Regions from separate parts of the Shewanella sp. 10N.286.54.B9 genome, predicted to be linked through region 1. Evidence: predicted binding sites of a transcription regulator. Region 1 holds the regulator's gene; each other region holds the start of a gene.

The links. The regulator sigma-54, encoded in region 1, starts transcription at its own class of promoters, with help from an activator protein. The targets are predictions, from matches to a motif close to GTTGGCACGNNNNTNGNNT.
Region 2: a site for sigma-54 is predicted at 3,776-3,794, ahead of nirB (nitrite reductase large subunit NirB). Genes of this name have one in related genera too.
Region 3: a site for sigma-54 is predicted at 4,574-4,592, ahead of fliE (flagellar hook-basal body complex protein FliE). Genes of this name have one in related genera too.
Region 4: a site for sigma-54 is predicted at 1,104-1,122, ahead of AB4135_RS13405 (DUF3192 domain-containing protein). Genes of this name have one in related genera too.

The regions. Positions count from the first base shown of each region.
Region 1 is NZ_JBFRIY010000017.1:14,737-20,117, forward strand. It holds gene rapZ (RNase adapter RapZ) at 1-385, opposite strand, end outside; gene ptsN (PTS IIA-like nitrogen regulatory protein PtsN) at 851-1,294, opposite strand; gene hpf (ribosome hibernation promoting factor) at 1,297-1,584, opposite strand; gene AB4135_RS05925 (RNA polymerase factor sigma-54) at 1,615-3,126, opposite strand; gene lptB (LPS export ABC transporter ATP-binding protein) at 3,263-3,994, opposite strand; gene lptA (lipopolysaccharide transport periplasmic protein LptA) at 3,991-4,539, opposite strand; gene lptC (LPS export ABC transporter periplasmic protein LptC) at 4,604-5,161, opposite strand; gene kdsC (3-deoxy-manno-octulosonate-8-phosphatase KdsC) at 5,158-5,381, opposite strand, start outside.
Region 2 is NZ_JBFRIY010000038.1:161,947-167,327, forward strand. It holds gene AB4135_RS14370 (molybdopterin-dependent oxidoreductase) at 1-998, shown strand, start outside; gene cobA (uroporphyrinogen-III C-methyltransferase) at 1,001-1,912, shown strand; gene AB4135_RS14380 (glycosyl transferase) at 1,860-3,086, shown strand; gene AB4135_RS14385 (ANTAR domain-containing response regulator) at 3,086-3,649, shown strand; gene nirB (nitrite reductase large subunit NirB) at 3,940-5,381, shown strand, end outside.
Region 3 is NZ_JBFRIY010000040.1:29,957-35,337, reverse strand. It holds gene fliI (flagellar protein export ATPase FliI) at 1-482, opposite strand, end outside; gene fliH (flagellar assembly protein FliH) at 451-1,413, opposite strand; gene fliG (flagellar motor switch protein FliG) at 1,413-2,468, opposite strand; gene fliF (flagellar basal-body MS-ring/collar protein FliF) at 2,458-4,155, opposite strand; gene fliE (flagellar hook-basal body complex protein FliE) at 4,190-4,522, opposite strand; gene AB4135_RS14835 (sigma-54-dependent transcriptional regulator) at 5,318-5,381, opposite strand, start outside.
Region 4 is NZ_JBFRIY010000037.1:66,191-71,571, reverse strand. It holds gene AB4135_RS13410 (DUF2789 domain-containing protein) at 443-673, shown strand; gene AB4135_RS13405 (DUF3192 domain-containing protein) at 691-1,062, opposite strand; gene AB4135_RS13400 (hypothetical protein) at 1,212-1,562, shown strand; gene AB4135_RS13395 (Zn-ribbon-containing protein) at 1,568-2,341, shown strand; gene syd (SecY-interacting protein) at 2,405-3,052, opposite strand; gene queF (NADPH-dependent 7-cyano-7-deazaguanine reductase QueF) at 3,112-3,969, shown strand; gene AB4135_RS13380 (LysR family transcriptional regulator) at 4,010-4,924, opposite strand; gene AB4135_RS13375 (alkyl/aryl-sulfatase) at 5,075-5,381, shown strand, end outside.

The DNA of each region.
Region 1 (5,381 bases):
TTTTGGCTAATGGTTCTAGCTGACGGCCTTCAAGTTGAATGGCTTCTTTCAAAGATATGTTGGAATGAGACAGCGGATGAAGTCGGCGAGTTTCGTTGTAGCGTTTAAGCAATACTTCATCGCTTGAGTTTAGAAAGAAGCTGAGTAACTCCACACCTTCTGGTAGATTGGTTAGGTGCTTTTCCAGCTCAGTTTCTTTCTCTGGCATATTGCGAATATCGACACTAATCGCAACGAGTTCTGAATTACCCGTTAGCTGCTCTAACAGTGTTCCCATCATCGGCAACGGAAGATTATCGACACAATAATAGCCGAGATCTTCTAGCATTCTTAAAAGAACGGATTTTCCAGAACCGGAACGACCAGAGACTAAAACAAGTTTCATCTTTTGACTACCTGATAGAAGTTAGAATGAGTGTTTTATATATGTTTACAAGATGTACAAGGGTATAGATTAACTTTTTTGTTGTTGAAAGCAAGAGCTTAGGCAAGAAGGAGAGAATAAATAATATTGTTGTCATATCCCCGTTCTACCTGAATATGCAGGATTCAGTGGGAATTTAATGGTCTTTAATCACGGCATTGATTGCCACGAATGGTTATTCCCTTGGTAAAATCAATAACACAGAGTAAAGCCCATTAAAGCCCATCGCAGAAGGCTTTGTGCCAGCCCACTTCGTTGTTGCACTGACTTAAAAGGGAATAACCATTTCTACGTTAATACGCCTAGAATTGAACTGGCACATAGCCTCTGAAACGAGCATCTTCAAGTAGAACGGGTATAAATACTTAGGCCTTTAAATAACCTACTTGTATAACATAAGGTTACTTAAAGACCTGACTAAATTAGCTATTGAGTGATCAAATCGTACAGTTCTGATTCACTGCTGCTTTTCCTCAACTGCTTAACGATAGCTTTATCGTTAAGCTTTTCAGCCATTGAAGACAAAGTGGCTAGGTGCTGCTCACATTGCTCTGCAGGAACCAAAAGTGCAAACAATATATCGACCGGCTGCTTATCTATCGAGTCAAAAGAGATCGGTGTTTCGCATTTGATTAATATGCCCAATGGATGGTCAATATTGGTCAATCGCCCATGCGGGATTGCGATTCCGTTGCCTATACCTGTGCTACCCATTTTTTCGCGAGCTAAAAGGCTCTCGAATATCTCTTGTGAAGATAGAGTAGGGTACTGGACAGCGGCAATGTCGCTGATGAGTTCCAGTACTTTTTTCTTACTGCCCGGAGTGGCACAGGTGGTGCACTCCGGCTGCAGGATGGTACATAGTTCCATCGTTAGTGTTTGGTCAGCTTCTCTTTGTGTTTAATAACCTGACGATCTAATTTATCGATCAGGGAGTCGATTGCGGCATACATGTCCGCATGTTCCGAAGTGGCAAAAACTTCCCCTTTTTTAAGGTGGATTCTTGCCTCGGCAATCTGCTGCATTTTTTCTACGTTCAAAATGACGTGGACATTATTGATCTGATCGAAATGACGTTCAAGCTTTGTAAACTTTTCTTCTACATAGCCACGCAGCGATGCAGTGATCTCGATGTGATGCCCAGTAAGGTTAATTTGCATAGAAAATTCCTCCAAGTGCCTAATTTTGAGTTATAAACTCTTACGTTGGTTTGAGGGCGGGATCAGCATTGCTTCACGGTATTTCGCGATAGTACGACGAGCAACTTTAATCCCTTGTTCTGCCAAAAGTTGCGCCATTTTGCTATCGCTTAATGGTTTCTTTTGGTTTTCAGCAGCGACTAACTTCTTAATAAACGCTCTAATAGCTGTAGATGAGCACTCTCCGCCGTCATCTGTGCCGACATGACTAGAGAAGAAATACTTTAATTCGAAAATACCTCTTGGGGTATGCATATACTTTTGAGTGGTAACCCTTGAGATGGTGGACTCATGCATCTCAACAGCTTCTGCAATATCGTTCAATACCATTGGCTTCATGGCTTCATCGCCATATTCAAAGAAGCCTTGCTGGAATTTAACGATGCAGTTACTGACCTTTAATAAGGTTTCATTACGACTTTCTAAACTTTTGATAAACCACTTAGCTTCCTGCAAATGACCACGGATAAACTGGCCATCAGCTTGGCTTTTAGTGCTGCGAGCCATTGATGCATAATGCTGATTAACATTGATTTTAGGCATGTAATCTGGATTGAGCTCAACCACCCAGCGGCCTTTCTTTTTGGCCACTGATACATCAGGAATAACGTATTCATCTTTACTGCGTGTGACTGCTAATCCTGGTCTTGGGTTGAGAGTTTGGATCAGGCTTATGGCTTCACGTAGCTCATCTTCTTTTAGCTTCGTTTTACGCATTAACTGCCTAAAATCGCGCCCTGCAATTAAATCTAAGTAGTCTTTGATGAGTAGGCGAGCATTATCAATATGTGGCGTGGTCGCGGCATATTGAGCTAACTGGATCAAGAGACATTCACTTAAGTCTCGAGCGGCTACGCCAATGGGGTCGAAATGCTGTACGCGTTTGAGCACGGCTTCAACTTCATCAATTTCTATCTCTGGATCGCCCATCGCCTCAAGAATATCTTCACAGTTTTGAGTGAGGTAACCACGTTCGTCAATAGCATCAATAATGGCGGTGGCGATAGCGAGGTCGTTATCAGAGAAAGGGGTTAAGTTCTTTTGCCACTCAAGGTGCTCATACAAGCCTTCGCTGGTTTCACCTTGGAATGGCATGTCGTCATCACGCATTCCGCCTGAGCTTGCATTTGATGAGACGGTATAGACTTCATCCCAGGTGGTATCCATCGGCAGTTCATCTGGCATTGAGTCTTGAGTCAATGCATCAGAGGTTTCTACTGCGGCACTATCTTGCTGGGGATCGACTTCGGCGCTGGCGCTGTAATCGTTGTCGCTATCAGATTCTGAGTAGCTATCGGATTCGCTGGTGGTGCGATCTTCGTTGCTGACAGCTTCGCCGTCAGATTGCTCTTCATCTAATTCGAGTAGGGGATTAGACTCTAATGCTTGCTGGATCTCTTGCTGCAGCTCTAAAGAGGACAGTTGCAGTAAGCGGATAGCCTGCTGTAACTGTGGAGTCATGGTTAGCTGCTGACCCATTTTGAGCTGAAGTGACGCTTTCATCTTACCGCTATTCCCTACACTGTAATTAAACGTTGAAGCTCGTTAATTTGGCGAAGAGAGCGCAAAGGCCCAACACTATGATTATATTAGTATACTTAACTAGTGCCGCGCTTTAAACGCTCATGTTGTTGATTAACTATAGCCTGAATTGTTCACCTAAGTACACTGCTCTAACCTGCTGGTTGTCTAAGATTTCGGCAGGCGTGCCTTCTGCAATGAGATTTCCGTGACTTACGATATATGCATGTTCACATACGTCTAATGTTTCACGAACGTTGTGGTCAGTAATAAGCACACCTAGGCCGCGACTTTTTAGCTGTTCAATGATTTTTTTAATGTCGATGACCGAAATAGGATCGACACCTGCAAAAGGTTCATCAAGCAAAATAAATTTTGGATTAGCTGCTAGCGCTCGTGCAATTTCAACTCGACGACGTTCACCACCAGATAGTGCCATACCTTGGCTATCTCGTATGTGAGTAATATGAAACTCTTCAAGTAAACTTTCTAGCTGCGCTTCACGCTGCTCATTATCAATATCGCTGCGAGTCTGCAGTACTGCCATGATGTTGTCACGGACCGAAAGTTTTCTAAAAATACTTGCTTCTTGGGGCAGGTAACCGATACCTTTTCGAGCCCTAAGGTGCATAGGATCTAAGGTTAAGTCATCTTCATCAATAAAGATCTGCCCCTTGTCGCTCTGCACTAACCCGACAACCATATAGAAAGTTGTAGTTTTACCTGCACCATTTGGACCTAATAGACCGACAATTTGCCCCGTTTTTACCGTTAAACTCACGTCTTGAACAACAGCTCGATTTTTATAACTCTTAGCTAAGTTGCGTGCGGTTAGCGTTTTTTGGATCATTGCTGCTCCTGCTTTTCTATCGGTTCCGCTGGGGTTTCAGGAGTCTCTTCTTGGTAGGCTTCAGGCTGAATGATAGTAATCACTCGGTCATTACCTTGGCCGGTGCTTTCAGCAATAAGTTGCTGTAAACCAATATTGTACTTAATGCGGTTGCCTGTGACCTGGCTACCCTCTTGTTCGAGTGTAGCATCACCTAGCAAGGTTAAGGTTCTGGTCGCGAGTTCGTAACGGATCTCTTTGGCACTTGCCGTTGCGGGGCGACCATCTTCCATGACTTGGGTGTATGTTGCTGGCTTACCCGTAGCGACTAAGGTTTTCCCTGAGTTCGCTTCTTTAGAGAAAACCCGCAACTCATCAGCTTTCATTTTAATTGAGCCTTGAGTCACCTCTACAGGGCCAAAAAAGATAACCTGATTGTTTTTGATATCGGCTTCTTGGCTTGCAGCGGCAATTTTGACCTCTTGCTTAAGGTCATCGACAGCTGCATAGCTGCTAATGCTAAGCAGACACAATAGACCTGCAAGTATGGATTGATTGTATTTCATAACTTCCTTCTACTCGGCCATTAGTGTGACAGTACGAGTGAGTATATTGGTTTTTTTGAACAGCTTATTTAGCATCGTAGATCCCTTCGACTTCGCTGATCAGTTTTACACTTTGAGCATTAAGGTCAGCATAAAGACCTGTACCTTGAATAACAAACTCATTGCCGGTGACGTGAATAATTTCATCAGAGGTCATTATCATGGTATCTAAGTCTAGCTCTAAATAAGATGTCGATAATGTTTGAATCGGTTCTTCAGGACTAATTGAGTCGATAATAACATTGTTTTGCAATGAGACCTTGCCGGTTAAATTGTTATGGCTACCTTGGCTTGCTTTTAAGCGCCATTGTGCTTGGCCATCATCGGGATAGATTAAATATACTGGCTCTGTGAAGTAAGTCATACTGGCATCTTCATAGTGCTCCATATGCTTGGCTGTGACCTTGCTATTTACAAAACCTGCTTCATTGTACTCTGTGCTGCGTAGGTCATCGATGATGTAATTGGGCCGCTCGCTTGCATCGACGTCTAACGTTTGATCACCTTTTTTAGACTGCACCTGCCAATAGAGGATCAGTGCCGTACCAAATAAGGCGATTATCGCTAGTGTGACGCGATTCATATGCTCATCCCATGAGCAGACTCAAATTTGTCTTGGCTAAGCAGCAGTAGATCTGTTAGCTCGCGCAGTGCACCATGGCCGCCTTTAATGTGAGTCGTCATCAAAGCATGTTGTTTCACATATGGGTGACCGTCTGCGGTACACACAGAGAGGCCGACCTCTTTCATAACGGGAAGATCAACCATATCATCTCCGATATAGGCGACTTCATCAGGACGTA
Region 2 (5,381 bases), on a different contig from region 1:
CATCACCCATTTCTGATGATGTTAGTTTAAGCTCCAATAAAGTTCGACTTAACAGTGGCCGCACTCGAGATCAATGGCACACAATGACCAAGACCGGCCATATTGCCAAGTTAGCTGCTGCAGACTATCAGCCAGAACTAAAGCTAAATGTGTCAACAGCGATTAAGAATGGACTTATTGAAGGCGAATTCGCTGCGTTAGCCACTGACCACCTAACCACCCCTTTGATTGCCAGAGTTGTTATCGAGCAATCAATACAAACTGATAGTGCTTTTTTGTCTATGCATTGGTCATCACAGTTCAGTAAGAGTGGTGGCGTTAATAATGTTACTTCAGCAGCGGTAGATCCTCATTCAAAGCAACCCGGGTTTAAGAATCAATGGGTACAAATTAAGCCACTAGAAGTGGTTGAGCAGGGAATTGAGTGGGGACAACCTGTAGTCAATACAAAGCGACTTTATTGGGATGTAAAACAGCAGCTTCAAGGTGGGGTTTGCCGTCACATCGCTGCAGATGACTATTTTAGTCTGTCACTCTCAGGGCTTAATACGACACTTTGCTTGTCATCAGCAGCCAGTGTGAACGGTCATGTTATGCAGTGGAAGCATCAAAACAAGCGAGTGACTTGCATCGTCAACAAAGGACGTCTTAAAACTTTAGTTATCACAGGTGTAGAGCAATTATATGTTGATAACAATGCTATTCAGTTACTGATAAATCAAATGTTTAATGCTGGTTCAATTAAAAAATTACATCAAATACTGCGTGCTGGTAGTAGTCAAATAGTGTGTGCCTGCACAGGGGTGACCCAATCTGATATTGAATCGCAGATGCAAATAGATATCTCGGGTGGTGCCGACAATGCTCCATTATTAATTGAAACAGTACAGCAAAAACTACACTGCAGTGCGGTATGTGGTAGTTGCTTAAATCAAGTAAAAGAGATTGCAGACTGTGTCATAGCACAGAAGCAGAGACCAAACAGGGAGGTTGCTTAATGATGCTAAATTCAACAAATAAACCAGTGCAATTGGAAAATAATCTACCGCAACAACACTTAAGCCAAGAGCTGTTATTAACGCTAAATGAAACAATTTCCATGCAAAATACAGCTGGTTTCGATGAAAATCGGATTGCGATTGTCGGCGCGGGCTGTGGTGATATTGATCTACTGACTATTAAGGCTGTACGCGCAATTATCGGTGCCCAGGCAATCGTCTATGACAATTTAGTCAGTAGAGATATTTTACAGTTAGCGGCTGATGATTGTGAATTACATTATATGGGAAAACGCTTTGAGGAGCCCAGTGCGACTCAGGAGCAGATAAACCTCAAGTTACTCCAATTGAACCAACAAGGTAAGGTGGTTATTCGTCTTAAAGGCGGTGACCCAAACGTATTTGGCCGCGGTGCTGAAGAGGCTATGTATCTTGCTCAACATGGTATAAAAAGTGAGTTTATCGCAGGGGTCACAGCCGCTTTGGGTTGCGCCGCAAGCGCTGGGATCCCGTTGACACACAGAAAAGTGTCTCGTTCAGTGACTTTTGTGACTGGACATAATTGTGATGACTCTGCTGTTGAATGGGGCGGTTTGCTGGCATCAAAAAGTACACTTGTGTTTTATATGGGAAAAGAGAGAGCTGCAGATATCGCGCACGGTTTATTAAAAGCCGGTGCTAAGTTATCGCTGCCGGTGGCTTTTATCTCTAATGGCGGCCGCACGGATCAGCAGGTAATCACTACCACGATTAAGGATATGGTTGATATAGCTGGTGCGATAACGGTTGATGGTCCAACACTGCTGATTGTTGGTGAGGTGGTTGCTATAGGCAAGGAGCTTGCTAACTGTATGAGCTCGCTTGACCTTAGTCAAATGGTTAACAACTTACCGCTTGAGCGTGCATATGGATAGTTACGCCACCAAAGATAGATTAGTGAATATTACTGAATCTTATGAGTATAAACAGCTAATCAGAATCCTTGCTCGCGGAAAGAAGGGCTCTCGTTCGTTAAATTTTCTTGAAAGCTATCAACTCATTCGTGGTTTTTACGATAATTTTGGCAACGTGACTCAGCTAAGTGTGGCACTAATGTTGATGCGAGTTAAGGGGGAGAGTGCTGAAGAGATTGCTGGCGCTGCTATTGCGTTAAAAACAACGATAGAGAGTAACTGGCAGCAGCTTGATGTCGATATTGACTGGCCTTGTTATGGCGCCAAGCGCGATCAATTACCCTACCTATTGCTTAGTGCCAAGTTACTGGCACAGCAAGGGTATCGTATTTTATTGCATGGGGATGACAAGGCGTTACCTCATCGGCAACATATTGCAAAATTCGTCGATGAATTAGGAATTACTACTGTTTCAACTGCGGCGGAAGCTAATGTTGCGTTAAAGTCTGCTGGGATCTGCTATGTAAGTGCCGATAAGTTGTCGGCACTGGTTCATTCATTTAGCGACATTCATCAAGATCTTGGTCTAAGAAGCCTGTTTCAAAGCGCTATCCGCTGTATCAATCCGGCAAATGCCAGACTTAGTCTTAGAAGCTATTTTCACGCGGGGTTAGATGATATTCACTTTAATGTGGCGCGCTTAATGGCCAAAAATGAGCCTAATCTGCATCAATCTAATGTAGCTATATTTAAGGGGTATCAAGGCGAGTGTGAATTAAACTCAAGAACCTCAACAACAATTAATATTTTTAATCTAAGTGGCCAGCGTCAAATCGCTTTGCCTACCCAGCTTGACGGCTTGGTTGGTCGCAAAGCAAATGCGTTAGAGCTGTCTGCTCAATGGCTATCCTTGCTTTGGCATGAACTTTCCTTATCAGTTAACCATCATATCGATGGTACTCTTGATTCAGCGGAAGCACACAGAGCAGAGGCTACCGTGATGACGAATGTGATGGCAGTTCTTATGCTGCTCGATTCCAGTATTCAAATTGATGTGGCTCAAAGCATGGCTAAGAAATTTTGGCTGCAGCGACACCAGAACGATTCAATAAAGGGTGTTACTGATCTAAAAACACCAGGTCACAGTAAACCAGGGGCAGACCTTATTAGCTCCGGAGGTAAGGCATGCGCTTAGTGAGTTTGATTGAGGATACAGACAATCGCGGACTGATTGACGCTGCCAAGCGTCATGATTTTGATTTAGTTAGCTTCACGTCAATATCACAGTTTGAGCGTTTCGAACTTAACAATGCCACGGATACTGTGGTTATGGTCGTTGACACTATCAGAGCCTCGCATTTGCAGTTTATTGAACGATTGATGGCATTCGCACCTGCACCGTTAATTATCACAGCCACAAGTATTGAACCGTGGCAATTATCTACGTTACTGCATTGTGGGCGGGTTACCTATGTACCGCAGCCATTTGATTATTCCCGTCTTGTAAAATTGATGGAGTTGGCACTCGTCCGTTTTAAAACGGCTAACCGTTTGCACAGTAAAGTTGCGGAACTTGAATGCCGGATCGAGGACGAAAAACGTATTCAACTGGCAAAGCGTGATTTACAGCAATCGGGCTTGTCCGAGCAAGATGCCCATAAGGTTATTCAGAAAGTGTCTATGGATGGAGGCGTTCGTTTGCCTGATTGTGCAGCAGGTCTTGGAAAAATCGCGCAGGGTCGTTTTGCACATAAATAATCAGTTGCTAACCATATTGGTGCAAAAGATATGGCAGGGAGCTTTGAGGAAAGTAGCCCTTAGCGTAACCATAGAGTAAAAAGCATTGAAATCAATGCTTTGAATGTATTTTGGGTGAAGGTGAATACTGGCACAATCTTCGCTACCTTTATGAGTAACTAAGCAGCGGTTTTTATTCGTTATTAATAGCAATTAACAATTTGAATTTTTGGCAAAGGCGCCATCTCCATTAGGGAGATTGGCGCCTTTTTGTTTGAAATAAATAGTATAAAACACAAAAGGGGCAAAGCATGAGAGTAGATAAACCCAAGTTAGTTATAGTGGGCAATGGCATGGTTGGTCACCATTTTGTGGAACAATTATGTGAGCAACAGCTTAATCGACATTATGACGTTACGGTTTTTGGTGCAGAGTGTTTGCCTGCATACGATAGGGTTCAACTATCGAAGTATTTCGAATCAAGTAGCGTCGATAGTCTTATGTTAGCAACGCAGGCTGATTATGCGGCGCAAGGTGTTGCTTTACATCTAGGGCAGCAGGTCAGCAATATTGACCAACATAATAAACAACTGACAGTGAATGGTGAGACAGTCTTTTATGACACGCTTGTTTTGGCAACAGGGTCTTTTCCTTTCGTACCGCCGATAAAGGGCAATGACCGCCGTGATTGTTTAGTTTATCGCACTATTGATGATCTGGAAGCTATTGAGCAAGCCGCAACAACAGCCAAGTCAGGTGTCGTTATTGGCGGTGGGTTACTGGGACTAGAAGCAGCCAATGCGCTGAGTGCATTAGGGCTCGATACTCACGTGGTTGAGTTTGCACCGCAACTGATGTCAGTGCAGTTGAACGACAGAGGTGGTGAACTATTAAGGCAGAAAATTGAAGCGTTAGGGCTTGGTGTGCATTTGAGCAAAGCAACACAAGAGATTGTTGATGGTGAGCGGGCGCAGCATCGACTTAATTTCAGTGATGGCAGTTGCTTAGAAACAGATATGATTGTATTTTCCGCAGGGATCCGTCCTCAAGATGCATTAGCTAGAGAGAGCGGCATAAGTATTGGTGAACGCGGCGGTATTGTTATAGATGACTGCTGCCTTACATCCGCGAAGGATGTATACGCCATTGGAGAGTGTGCTCTTTGGCAACAACAGATCTTTGGATTAGTTGCTCCTGGCTATCAAATGGCCAAAGTAGCTGTGTCTCAGATAGCCAAGCAGCTACTTGATAATTCATTAGTCTCGCCGGCTACAGAGGCGTTAAAGTTCACCGGTGCAGACATGAGCACTAAGTTAAAACTGCTTGGGGTTGATGTGGCATCTATTGGGGCAAGCCGTGGTTTTGATAATGCGCAATATGTTGAGCTCAGTGATGTTCAAGCTGGGGTTTATAAAAAGCTTTGGCTTGATGAAACTGGCGAGTACCTGCGGGGGGCAGTATTGGTAGGCAATGTTGACGAATACAGTCATCTGCTTAGCCAATACTTGTCGGGAGAAGCGTTAGAAGAGCCGGCCGTCACATTGCTAATGGCTGATGATTCTGCGCCATTAGCGCTAAAAGACAGCGCCATTGTTTGTTCATGTCACCAAGTTACAAAAGCGGACATCGTTACACAAGTTGTTGCGGGAAATCACCAGCTAGCTGAGATAAAAAGTTGCACTAAAGCGGCATCAGGTTGTGGAGGCTGCGCCGCTGTTGTACAACAGATCATTGATGAAACTATGCAGGCACA
Region 3 (5,381 bases), on a different contig from region 1:
CCTACGGTCAACATTGAGTTAATGGCGCGTACACCAACATCGAGCGGTTCACTAATGGCGCGTCGTGCTAAGGGGTTTATTGCAGGAGCGTGAGTCGGTGCTTTTTGGTCTGTTTGCAGATTGCCTAAGCCATCAATCGGCAGGCCACTGCCGTCAAGTACTCGGCCTAATAAAGCCAGTCCAACACTTAAACCTGACTGTTGTCCTAGTGGGGTAACTTTTGCCCCTGGCAGCACGCCACTAAGCTCTTCAATTGGCATTAAGTAAAGCAGCTCATCATCAAAGCCTATCACCTCGGCGACAAGCTCACCAGACATGGTTTCGATAGAGCAAAGACTGCCAACTGAAGCGCGGCAGCCGGTGGCTTCTAGCGTTAAACCTACCACACGAACTAGCTGTCCACTGGCTTCGGCCACAAAAGGGTTAATCTTATTGTGGTGCTGCGCGAGTTTACTGCGCAGTCGGTGTTGGCGTGTTGGCATGTTCACCTTCGGCGACTGGGACGGGTTCTTGAGTTTGCTGCTGTTGTTGTGTCTCCATTGCTGGAGCCGAATTAGACTCTGCACTCTCAACAGCAACTTGCTTACTCGCTCTGTGATTAAGTAGCGTTTCCTCTTGCTGCTCTTTTTGCTGCAATAGATCTTGCTGAGTTTTTTCTAACTCAAAAAAGACATGTTGAATGCGAGTATCGACTGTCATATCGATATGACTGCGGCCGCTGCTAATAATACAGTCGCCAGCGGATAAGCTTGGATCGGCTTCGATATCCCAGCGGTTTTTTTCTAATTGCGCTGCACTATAGAGCCCGCTAATCAATGCTTCGTCATCAGGCGTCACTCTGATATTCACTTGTTGCTGTTTAATCGGCAGCGAGTCTACACCTTGGCGCAGTGCACTTAATATATGTTCAGGGTGTGTTTTAAGCTCGTGACCGATAACGGCTTTAGCGAGACTCATAGAGGTGGAGAGTAATTCTTTCTCAATTTCGGTATCGAGAATGCTCAGCGGTTGCTCAAATTGCTCAAGTAATGCTTCAAAGCGTTGTAACATCTCGGCGGCGGCTTGTAGCCCTGCTTCATGCCCCTGTTCTTTTCCTTGCTCAAATCCTTCGCTATGGCCTTGCTCTAGCCCTGCTAAACGACCTTTTTCAAGCCCCTCAGCATGTCCTGCCTCTTGTCCTTGAACAAAGCCTTCGCGCTCTGCATCGGCACGAATATCTTCGATTTCGGTCAATGTGGGCGGTAAAATCGTTTCAGCTTCGCCTTCATCATCAATGTCGATGCTTGAGCCATGTCGACCAAACATGTTCAGCGATGAAGCATCTACCGCTTGGCTAATATCGGGCAGATCCCAGTGACCAAACTCATCAGTGGTATTAACCGTTGCCCCTTTGGGCTCTTTTGGGTCAGCCATTATAAGAACTCTTCACCGCCACCACCACCGAGCATCAACTCGCCACTTTCACTCAATCGGCGTGCTATCGATAAGATCTCTTTTTGCGCCACTTCAACTTCGCTGATCCTAATGGGTCCCATCGCTTCTAAATCATCACGCAGCAATTCAGCCGCCCGTTTAGACATATTACCAAGGAGCTTCTCTTTGAGTTGATCATCAGTGCCTTTTAGCGCCTTCATTAGTACATCTTGCTGCACTTCTCGAAGCAGCACTTGAATACCCATGTCGTCAACATCACTTAAGTTCTCAAACACAAACATAAGGTCTTGGATCTGCTGCGCCATCTCTTCATCAGACTCTCGCATCGTTTCCATTAGATGACTTTCAACGCCAGTATCGAGGTAGTTCATGATATTTGCCGCCGCTTTGAGGCCGCCCATCTTCGCCGCTTGTGCGCCGCCTTGACCAGCAAACTGTTTCTCCATGATATCGTTGAGCTCTTGCAGTGCTGCTGGCTGCACCTCTTCAAGATTAGCAATTCGCATCATCAGATCTAAGCGAGTATTTTCTGGGAACTGAGCGAAAATTTCTGCGGCTTGATCGGGTTCTAAATAGGATAAAACAATAGTCTGGATCTGCGGATGTTCATTTTGAATGATAGTGGCAACTTGACGGGCATCCATCCACTTAAGGGAGTCGAGGCCTTTCGCTCCACTGCCCATGATGATCTGTTCAATCAGGTTACCCGCTTTATCTTCGCCTAACGCAGCAGTCAAAGCCTTACGAACGAACTCTTCGCTATTAAAACCGATAGAGGAGTATTTTTGAATATCGTCCAAAAATAGCTTATGCACCCCGATGACCTTTTCTTGGCCAAAGTCCTGCATTGCAGCCATTGCCATACCGACCTTCTGCACCTGTTTTGGCTCCAGGTGTTTCAATATAGAAGCGGCATCACTCTCGCTCAAGCTCAGCAACAATATGGCTGTTTTCTCGATACCGTTTAAATCTTCTGGCTTAAACCCAGGTACAGGTGTTACTGCTTGCCCCTCTATGGGAGTATTATTTGTCATCTTCAATTAACCAATTTTTCACGACTTGAGTCGATAGTTCAGGTTCATTCGCGACAATCGCGCGGATGGCTTTAATCATGTCATCATCTTTATGCAAGTCAGGAATTAAAATCGAGCCGTCATCGGCATAACTGTATTCGGCTTCAGGGCGCTCTAACATACCTAAGGTATCAGCAGCATATTGGTCTTCAATCTCAGCCAGTTCATCGCCCATTTTCGGCTCTTCTGGCAGTTTAGCGCTATCTGGGTAAACAATACGCTTAAGCATTGGACTGATGATAAACATCACTATCGCTAATGCAACTAAGGTACCTAAGCCTAATTTTACCGCACGCCAAAACCAAGGTTGTTCCCACATTTCTGGTGCTGGCGCATCTTCTATTAACTGATCCATAAACGGCACTGTGACAACTTCAATCATGTCACCGCGTTGAGTGTTAAAACCAACGGCACCTTCGAGTAAACGGCGAATGTTTGCCAGCTCTTGCTCGGTGCGAGGGACGCGCGTTACGCTGCCATCTTCGGCCGCAGGCGCATTTTTGAAATCAACAGCGACCGATACGCTGACACGTCTTAATGTGCCTACTTGCTGACGAGTGTGACTGATAGTGGTATCAAGTTCAAAGTTGCGCGTGGCTTCTTTATGGCTGCTACCACTGCTAACAGACGTTGTTTCTGTACCTACTTCTTCAGGGATATCAGAGTTCATCGGTGGCTGATTAGACAATGCCCCCGGGATCCCGCCAGTGGTCCCACCATTCGAATTATTTTCAACAACCATCTCACTGCGCAGTGCCGGTAAGTCTGGATTGTAACGCTTAGCGGTTTGCTCTACTGCAGTAAAGTCCATGCTAACGTCGACTTGCGAGGTAAAGTTTTCAGGGCCTAGAATCGGCATCAAAATTGACTCTACCTTGTTACGGTATTCTGATTCTTTCTGTTGAACAATTTCCAGCTCACGACGAGCAATCGCTGACACGCCATCTTGGCTGCCTGAATTTAATAGACGACCATTTGAATCAGTGACGGTGACTTTATTCGGCTCTAGATTGTGAACCGCAGATGCGACGATATCGACTATCGAATCGACCTCTTCTTGGCCAAGACCACCACGGCGAGTGTTAACAACTACTGTAGCGCTTGGTTTAGAGCGATTTCGAGCAAACACATTTTCTTTTGGCAAGGCTAAGATGACTTTGGCGCGGCTAACACTTTTAAGCTCTTCAATAGCACGAGCAAGGTTCTGCTCCTGACTGTGTTTAAGGCGAGCTTGCTCCATACGCTGGCTAACACCAAAACCACTGTCTTTACTTAAATAGTCATCATTGGCAGCAGCTTGATCTAAACCGGCGCGGCTTAGCATCATTTTTACATCTTGATATTTATCTTCAGGGACTTTTACCACATCGCCTTGGATCTGGTATTTAATTTTATTTTTATCGAGTTCATCGAGTACTTGAACCATCTCTTGCGTACTCATTTGTCCTAAAGGACGGTATTCAGGCTCTTGTGCCCAAATCATCACAAAAACAGCTAATGCTAAACAGATAGCCAAGGCTAATATCATGGTCACTTGGCGTAACATGTCGATATTGCCAATCGATCCCATCACACCTGGCTTATGTTCCTCTTGAACGCCACTAGACTGCCCTGCAGCAGCGATATTTGAACCTGTTCCTACGACCATTTCTGTACTCACAATTGCTACCTGCTGTTAGGGCCTAAACAGGCATACTCATAATGTCTTTATAAGCTTCTACGAGCTTATTTCTTACTTGCACGGTTGCTTCAAAAGCAACGCTCGATTTTTCACGCGCGATAACCGTATCAGATAATGTCACTGTGGTATCGCCCATATCAAGGCGAGTGGCTAAATTAGATGCATTTGACTGAAGTTCGCTCACATTTCCAACAGCTTGAGAGAGAAGTTGACCAAAATCAGCGCCTGAAGTGTTGTTCACTTGGCGGGCAACACTTGTTTGAGTGCCTTGAGTACCGATTTGACCGTTAAGTGACTGCATCTCTTGCAGTAAAGAATTAGCGCCGATTTGCATAACTATCTCCCAATGTCGTTTTCTTGACGAAAATCTTAATTGAACTAGATAAAGCAGAAATCGTGCCAGAATGTTGAAAGCAGGAAAAGCAGGTTCTAGGGGCTAGCAAGATGAAGCAATCTTAGACGTATCAGCTTAAAGTACGCGGCTACGTCACTACGGAACGCTTCGCTTTCGGTAAAAACTAATAATGAGAAAAGCGACGGCATAAATACCGACCTACTTAAAAAGAAGGTTCTAGGTTCGAGTATTAGTGGTTTTAGGTGCTAGGGACTAGCAAGACGAGACAATCTTAGACGTATCAGCTTAAAGTACGCGGCTACGTCACTACGGAGCGCTTCGCTTCCGGTAAAAACTAAAAAAGAGAAAAACGACGGCATAAATGCCGACCTACTTAAAAAGAAGATTCTAGGTTCGAGTATTAGTGGTTTTAGGTGCTAGGGACTAGCAAGACGAGACAATCTTAGACGTATCAGCTTAAAGTACGCGGCTACGTCACTACGGAGCGCTTCGCTTCCGGTAAAAACTAAAAAAGAGCAAAGCGACGGCATAAATGCCGACCTACTTAAAAAGAAGATTCTATGCCCGAGTGTTAGCGGTTCTAGACTCTAGGCTCGAGTATTAGCCGTTCTAGGTTCTGCATGATAACCCATGCACAAATGCATACTCCTAGCTTTGCTCCTAGAAGCGTAGTGCCCTAGTATCTACCAGACCGAAGGCCACTCTCGAAGCGTAGCGACCTAGTATCTACAAGACCGAAGGCCACTCTCGAAGCGTAGCGACCTTGTTCAGTAATTAAGCTGGTATTTCAATCCCAGAGTCACGCATTTTAGCCATTTTATAGCGTAATGTGCGGGCA
Region 4 (5,381 bases), on a different contig from region 1:
ACCAATGTATCAATCTTTACGAAAAGTGCAATTATTAATCAAAGCAAACATTAACAGCCAATCTTTAACGCTAATGCTTTAGCTTTACATGATAAAACAGTGACTAGTGCTGTTAACCTTTCGGGCTAGGTTTTTGTTCGTATTCAATGCTTTTAGGGCAAGGCTTGAGCGATGCTGCATCACTCGCTAAGTAAGAAGCTCGTCACGCAGTGATAAGAGTGTTGAAGCGAACCTTAAGAGCCACACTTCTTGGCTATTTTCTTGGTTTAGAAAATGCAAAATCACATAGCCTCCACCTTGTTAAAACAACCAATAAACTGGCGTAAAAACAACCATCAAAGATCGCCCCGCCCTAGCTAAAACAATTGAACCGGTTTGAAACAGCAGATATATGAGGTTTGAGCCATACTATAGCCAAGCACTTTTCAACGGAGATAACGGCATGGATACCACCCAGGGAGATCTCAAACATCTATTTCAACAATTAGGTTTGCAAAGTGATGGTAATTCCATTGAGGGATTTGTTAGAAAGCATCAATTACCAGAGGGGCAGCTTATTCAACAAGCTGATTTTTGGAACGAATCACAACGACACTTTTTGGCAGAAGCATTGGCAGAAGATGCCCAGTGGTCTGATGTTATTGACCATCTGGACACCTTATTAAGAAAGTAATTTGGCGGGAGTAACGCTTAAATTTTACTGTAAGCCATCTCACCCCAGCCTACTACTGCATTATTGCTAATGACGACTGGAGTACATTCGTCTTTAGTCGTTTTGCCGTCGCCTTTTAAACGTTGAGTTCGGTAAAACAATACGTGCACTTCTTTATCTTGTTGAACATAGGCTTCATTAAAATCGGCAGTGCCCATAAGCGTCGTCACTTGGTCTTTAGACATACCCAAAGAAACCTTAGCTAGATTGCCACGGTTAGTTTCTTGTGTTTTCTGCCAAGAACCGTTGCTATCCCAATCTGATTCACCATCGCCAACATTGATCACGCAGCCAGTTAGCCCTATGCTTGCAATCCCAAAAAACGCTAAACTTAATAAATTTTTTTTCACTTTAACTTCCTGTATTTATTTTGATTTTATAATCTTCAATAAAGCAAACAGTGTGCCAATAGTTAAGTGGTTGTTTTAAAGCAATTTAGCTAACTCATGTTAGCCCGTTTAACTAAATAGACTAATAAGAGTAAGGAATTTAACCAACGATGAGCCCACTAGACCAAGTACTCTACGCCGCAAAGCAGCTTAGTGATGAAGGTAAAAACCCTACTCTAGCGTTAATAAAAACCAAATTAGGGATCAGCGTGGCGATGCCAATCTTGATCCAAGGTCTGCAACAGTACAAATCGATGAGCGATGCTGACAAAGCCAGTATCAAAACAACCGCACAAATCAATGCAGCCGCACAAGAAAATCTGCAGCAGCAATCTACTGACGATAAACATAGAGTGGAAAAATTGGAGCAAGAGCTTGTGCTACTTAAAACTGAGCTTAAAGCTGTAATGCAAAGATTGACCATACTTGAATCGGCTGCCAAAAAAACCTGTGAGAAATAAAGACAATGCACGTCATTGAATTAAGATTTGAATGTTTCGACAACACCACCATTACAGCAGCAGAAAAAGCGATTAATGGGTTACTAGAGGCTTACCGAGCAAATGGTCAAATACTTGGTCGTGAATTTGCCGTGGCCTTTAATGATGGTGAGTTTAAAGCTCGCTTGTTAACTCCGGAGAAAAGCAGTCTTGCAAAGCGTTATAACAGTCCGTGGGTTGAAAAGACGCTCACTGAACTGACAGACGCTAAACTGCTTGCCCCACGAGAAAAGTATATTGGTCAGGATATTAACTCGGAAGTTTCGAGCCAAGAAGCGCCAAGCTGGCAACTACTTTATACCAGCTATGTGCATATGTGCTCACCGCTGAGAAATGGCGATACACTGCAGCCTATACCACTTTATCAAATACCAGCTACTGCCAATGGCGATCATAAACGCATGATCCGCTGGCAGACCGAATGGCAAGCATGTGATGAATTACAGATGGCAGCTGCGACAAAGGCAGAATTCGCCGCATTGGAAGAGTTAACAAGTCATCAGAGCGATCTGTTTAGACGAGGCTGGGATCTGCGCGGCAGAGTCGAGTATCTAACCAAGATCCCAACTTACTATTATCTCTATCGCGTGGGCGGTGAAAGCCTCGCCAATGAGAAAAAGCGCTGTTGTCCAAAGTGTGGCAGTAATCAATGGCTGCTTGATGAGCCATTACTAGATATGTTTCATTTTCGCTGCGACACATGCCGCATCGTATCGAATATCTCTTGGGATCATCTGTAATACGGTCCAAATAAAAAAGCCTGAATAAACATGTTATTCAGGCTTTTTTATTGAAGCAAGGGATTACTTCCCCAGCAAATTACGCCACATAATCTTCATTCGCTGCCAGATCCCCGGATGATCATAGGCGGGGATCACTTCCTCCACCAATTTAACCGGTGGCGTAACACGCGGGCTGATCTCGCTGATAAATCTGTTTAAAGAGTCCGCTAACTTAAGACTTTGTACTTGACCGGCAACTTCTACCCAAACGCTGCCATCAGCATTGTTTACCGTGATCATCTTGTCTTCATCATCAAATACACCAATAAACCAAGTAGGCTCCTGTTTAAGCTTCTTTTTCATCATTAGATGACCAATCATATTTTGCTGCAGATGCTCAAAATCACTTTGGCTCCATGCTTGCAACAGCTCTCCAGTACCCCATTGTGAATCAAACATCAGTGATGCAGCAAAGTGAGAACCATAAAAGCCATTTATATCGTCATGTAAAGACAGCTCTAGCGCATGCTCAACATTATCAAATCGTCCTGCATCAACTCGAACAACGCTGTTCCATTGCAGCGCCTCTTCGGTTTCAACGTCAACGTCACCCACAATACACTCAGACGCTTGCTGCTGGGCGTAATATCTAGGGTGTTCACCTAGTGTATCTAAGTAAGCTTGTTGATAGTCGTTTAAAAAAATATCCAGAGCAGGTAAAGAAGACACTTAAGCCGATCCCAAAATCAGTTATAATAAGGGTCTATTTTGACATGGAAACCGTATTGATGACAAAACATCATGATCCCTATAGTGACGCAGCCGAACTTTCACAACTAACATTAGGCAAGTCGACTAGCTACCAAGAGCAGTATGATGCTTCTTTACTACAGGGCGTGCCGCGCAAATTGAACCGTGATGCAATTGGACTTACCAATGATTTGCCCTTTCATGGCTGTGATATTTGGACCGGCTATGAACTGTCTTGGCTCAATGCCAAGGGTAAACCAATGGTGGCTATTGCAGAATTCAGTTTAGATTATCAAAGCGCTAATTTAATTGAGTCAAAATCGTTTAAGCTGTACTTAAACAGCTTTAACCAAACTAAATTTGATGATGTACAAGCGGTGCAATCGACCTTAAGAAATGACCTATGCGAATGCGCACAGGGTGAGGTCAGCGTTAAAGTCATTGAGCCTAAGCAGTTTAGCCACCAACGTATTGTAGACCTGCCAGGAACCTGTATCGATGATCTCGATATCGAAGTCAATGATTATAGCTTTAACCCTGATTACTTAGTCGACAGTGTTGATGAAAAAGTGATGGTCGCTGAAACATTGACCTCAAACCTACTCAAGTCAAACTGCTTAATCACCTCTCAACCCGATTGGGGCACGGTAATGATCCGTTACCAAGGACCTAAAATTAACCGAGAAAAACTGCTGCGCTACTTGATCTCATTTAGGCAGCACAATGAGTTTCATGAACAGTGCGTCGAGCGTATTTTTGTTGATTTGAAACGTTTCTGCCAATGTGCAAAGCTTACGGTTTACGCACGATATACTCGTCGTGGCGGCTTAGATATCAACCCCTATCGTAGTGACTTTGAAAAACCTGCCGATAATCATCGTCTCGCCAGACAGTAAATTCCCCCTAACAAAAAGCCGAGCCGATGAGCTCGGTTTTTTATAGCTCTAATGTTTGGACAAGTTCAGTGATCTGCTCTCGTAACCAAGCATTCGCACTATTGCGTTGCAATTTTTTACTCCAGATTAAGTGATACTCAATCGGCCGAGTGTCAAACGGTAAAGGATACTGCGCCAAATTAAATAGCTGCGCATATTCTTTAAGGTAGCGAGAAGATCCCACAGAGATAGCATCAGTTTTAGATGTCGTCGCCAACATACTTAATAGCGAAGATTGCTCACTATAGGTTTTACGCTGCGGTAAAGCCGTTTCACTATACAGCTCGGTGATAGCAAGATTTGAGCGGCGCATCTTAAACACCACATGCTTCTCAGAGAAGTAGGCTTCAGAACTCAACGGTCCTTGTATTCTCGGGTGCGCTTTTCTCGCCACGCAAACCAGTTTATCTTGCATTAAAAAGCTGATGCTCAATGATGACGGTATTTGGCTCATTACATCTATTGCCAGATCCACTCGTTCAAACTGCAGATCCGCCTGCAGTTGCTCTTCATTTGAAGGGGGTTCTTTAAATACAATATCGACTGCAAGCCCTGCGGTTAACTTATCAATAGGCGCTTGTAGCAACTGCATAACCACTTCGTTGGCATACACCTGAAACTCTCGTGAGTGTAATGTAGGGTCAAATTGATCCATCGCTGCGACTACATCATCAATAGCATTAAAGTGACTATCCAGCTGATGGTACAAGTTATGCCCAGCAGAAGTCGCTTCCACCCCTCTACCTACCCGAATAAACAGTTCGTCACCCAGCTGCTTTTTCAAACGGTTTATCGCATTGCTCACTGAAGATTGTGTTAAATCAAGTTGCTCAGCAGCACGACTAAATGAACCACAGCGATACACCGCAAGAAATACCGGAAATAGATTCAGATCAAATTGGTTAGTTTGTGGCATTGGCCTCACTACTATTTACAGTGTGAATATTAAGTTTCAATCTAGCGATAATTACTAAATAACACAAGCACTCTACACTAGCCTCAATTCAATTTGTATTGACTCGGTTCTAGCTCAAATCCTGTTTAGAGCCATTTTTGAGGAAACACCATGAAACTTTCAGCCGTTACTCTCGCCATCATCAGTACCGTCACCCTTGGCTTGTCATCGACAACTTACGCAGCACAACATGAACATGACCATATAACCGTTCACTATGAAGGCAAGGCCGCGACCCAGCATACAGCGGAGCATAACCAAGCTATTGCTGAAACGCTTAACTTTGCTGACACCAAGGCTTTTGAGCAATCCTCAAAAAACCTTGTTGCCAAGTTTGATCAAGCGACTGCCGATATACTTAGGGCTGAGTTCGCTTTTATCATCGAGCAAACACCGGACTCAGTCAACCCGTCGCTTT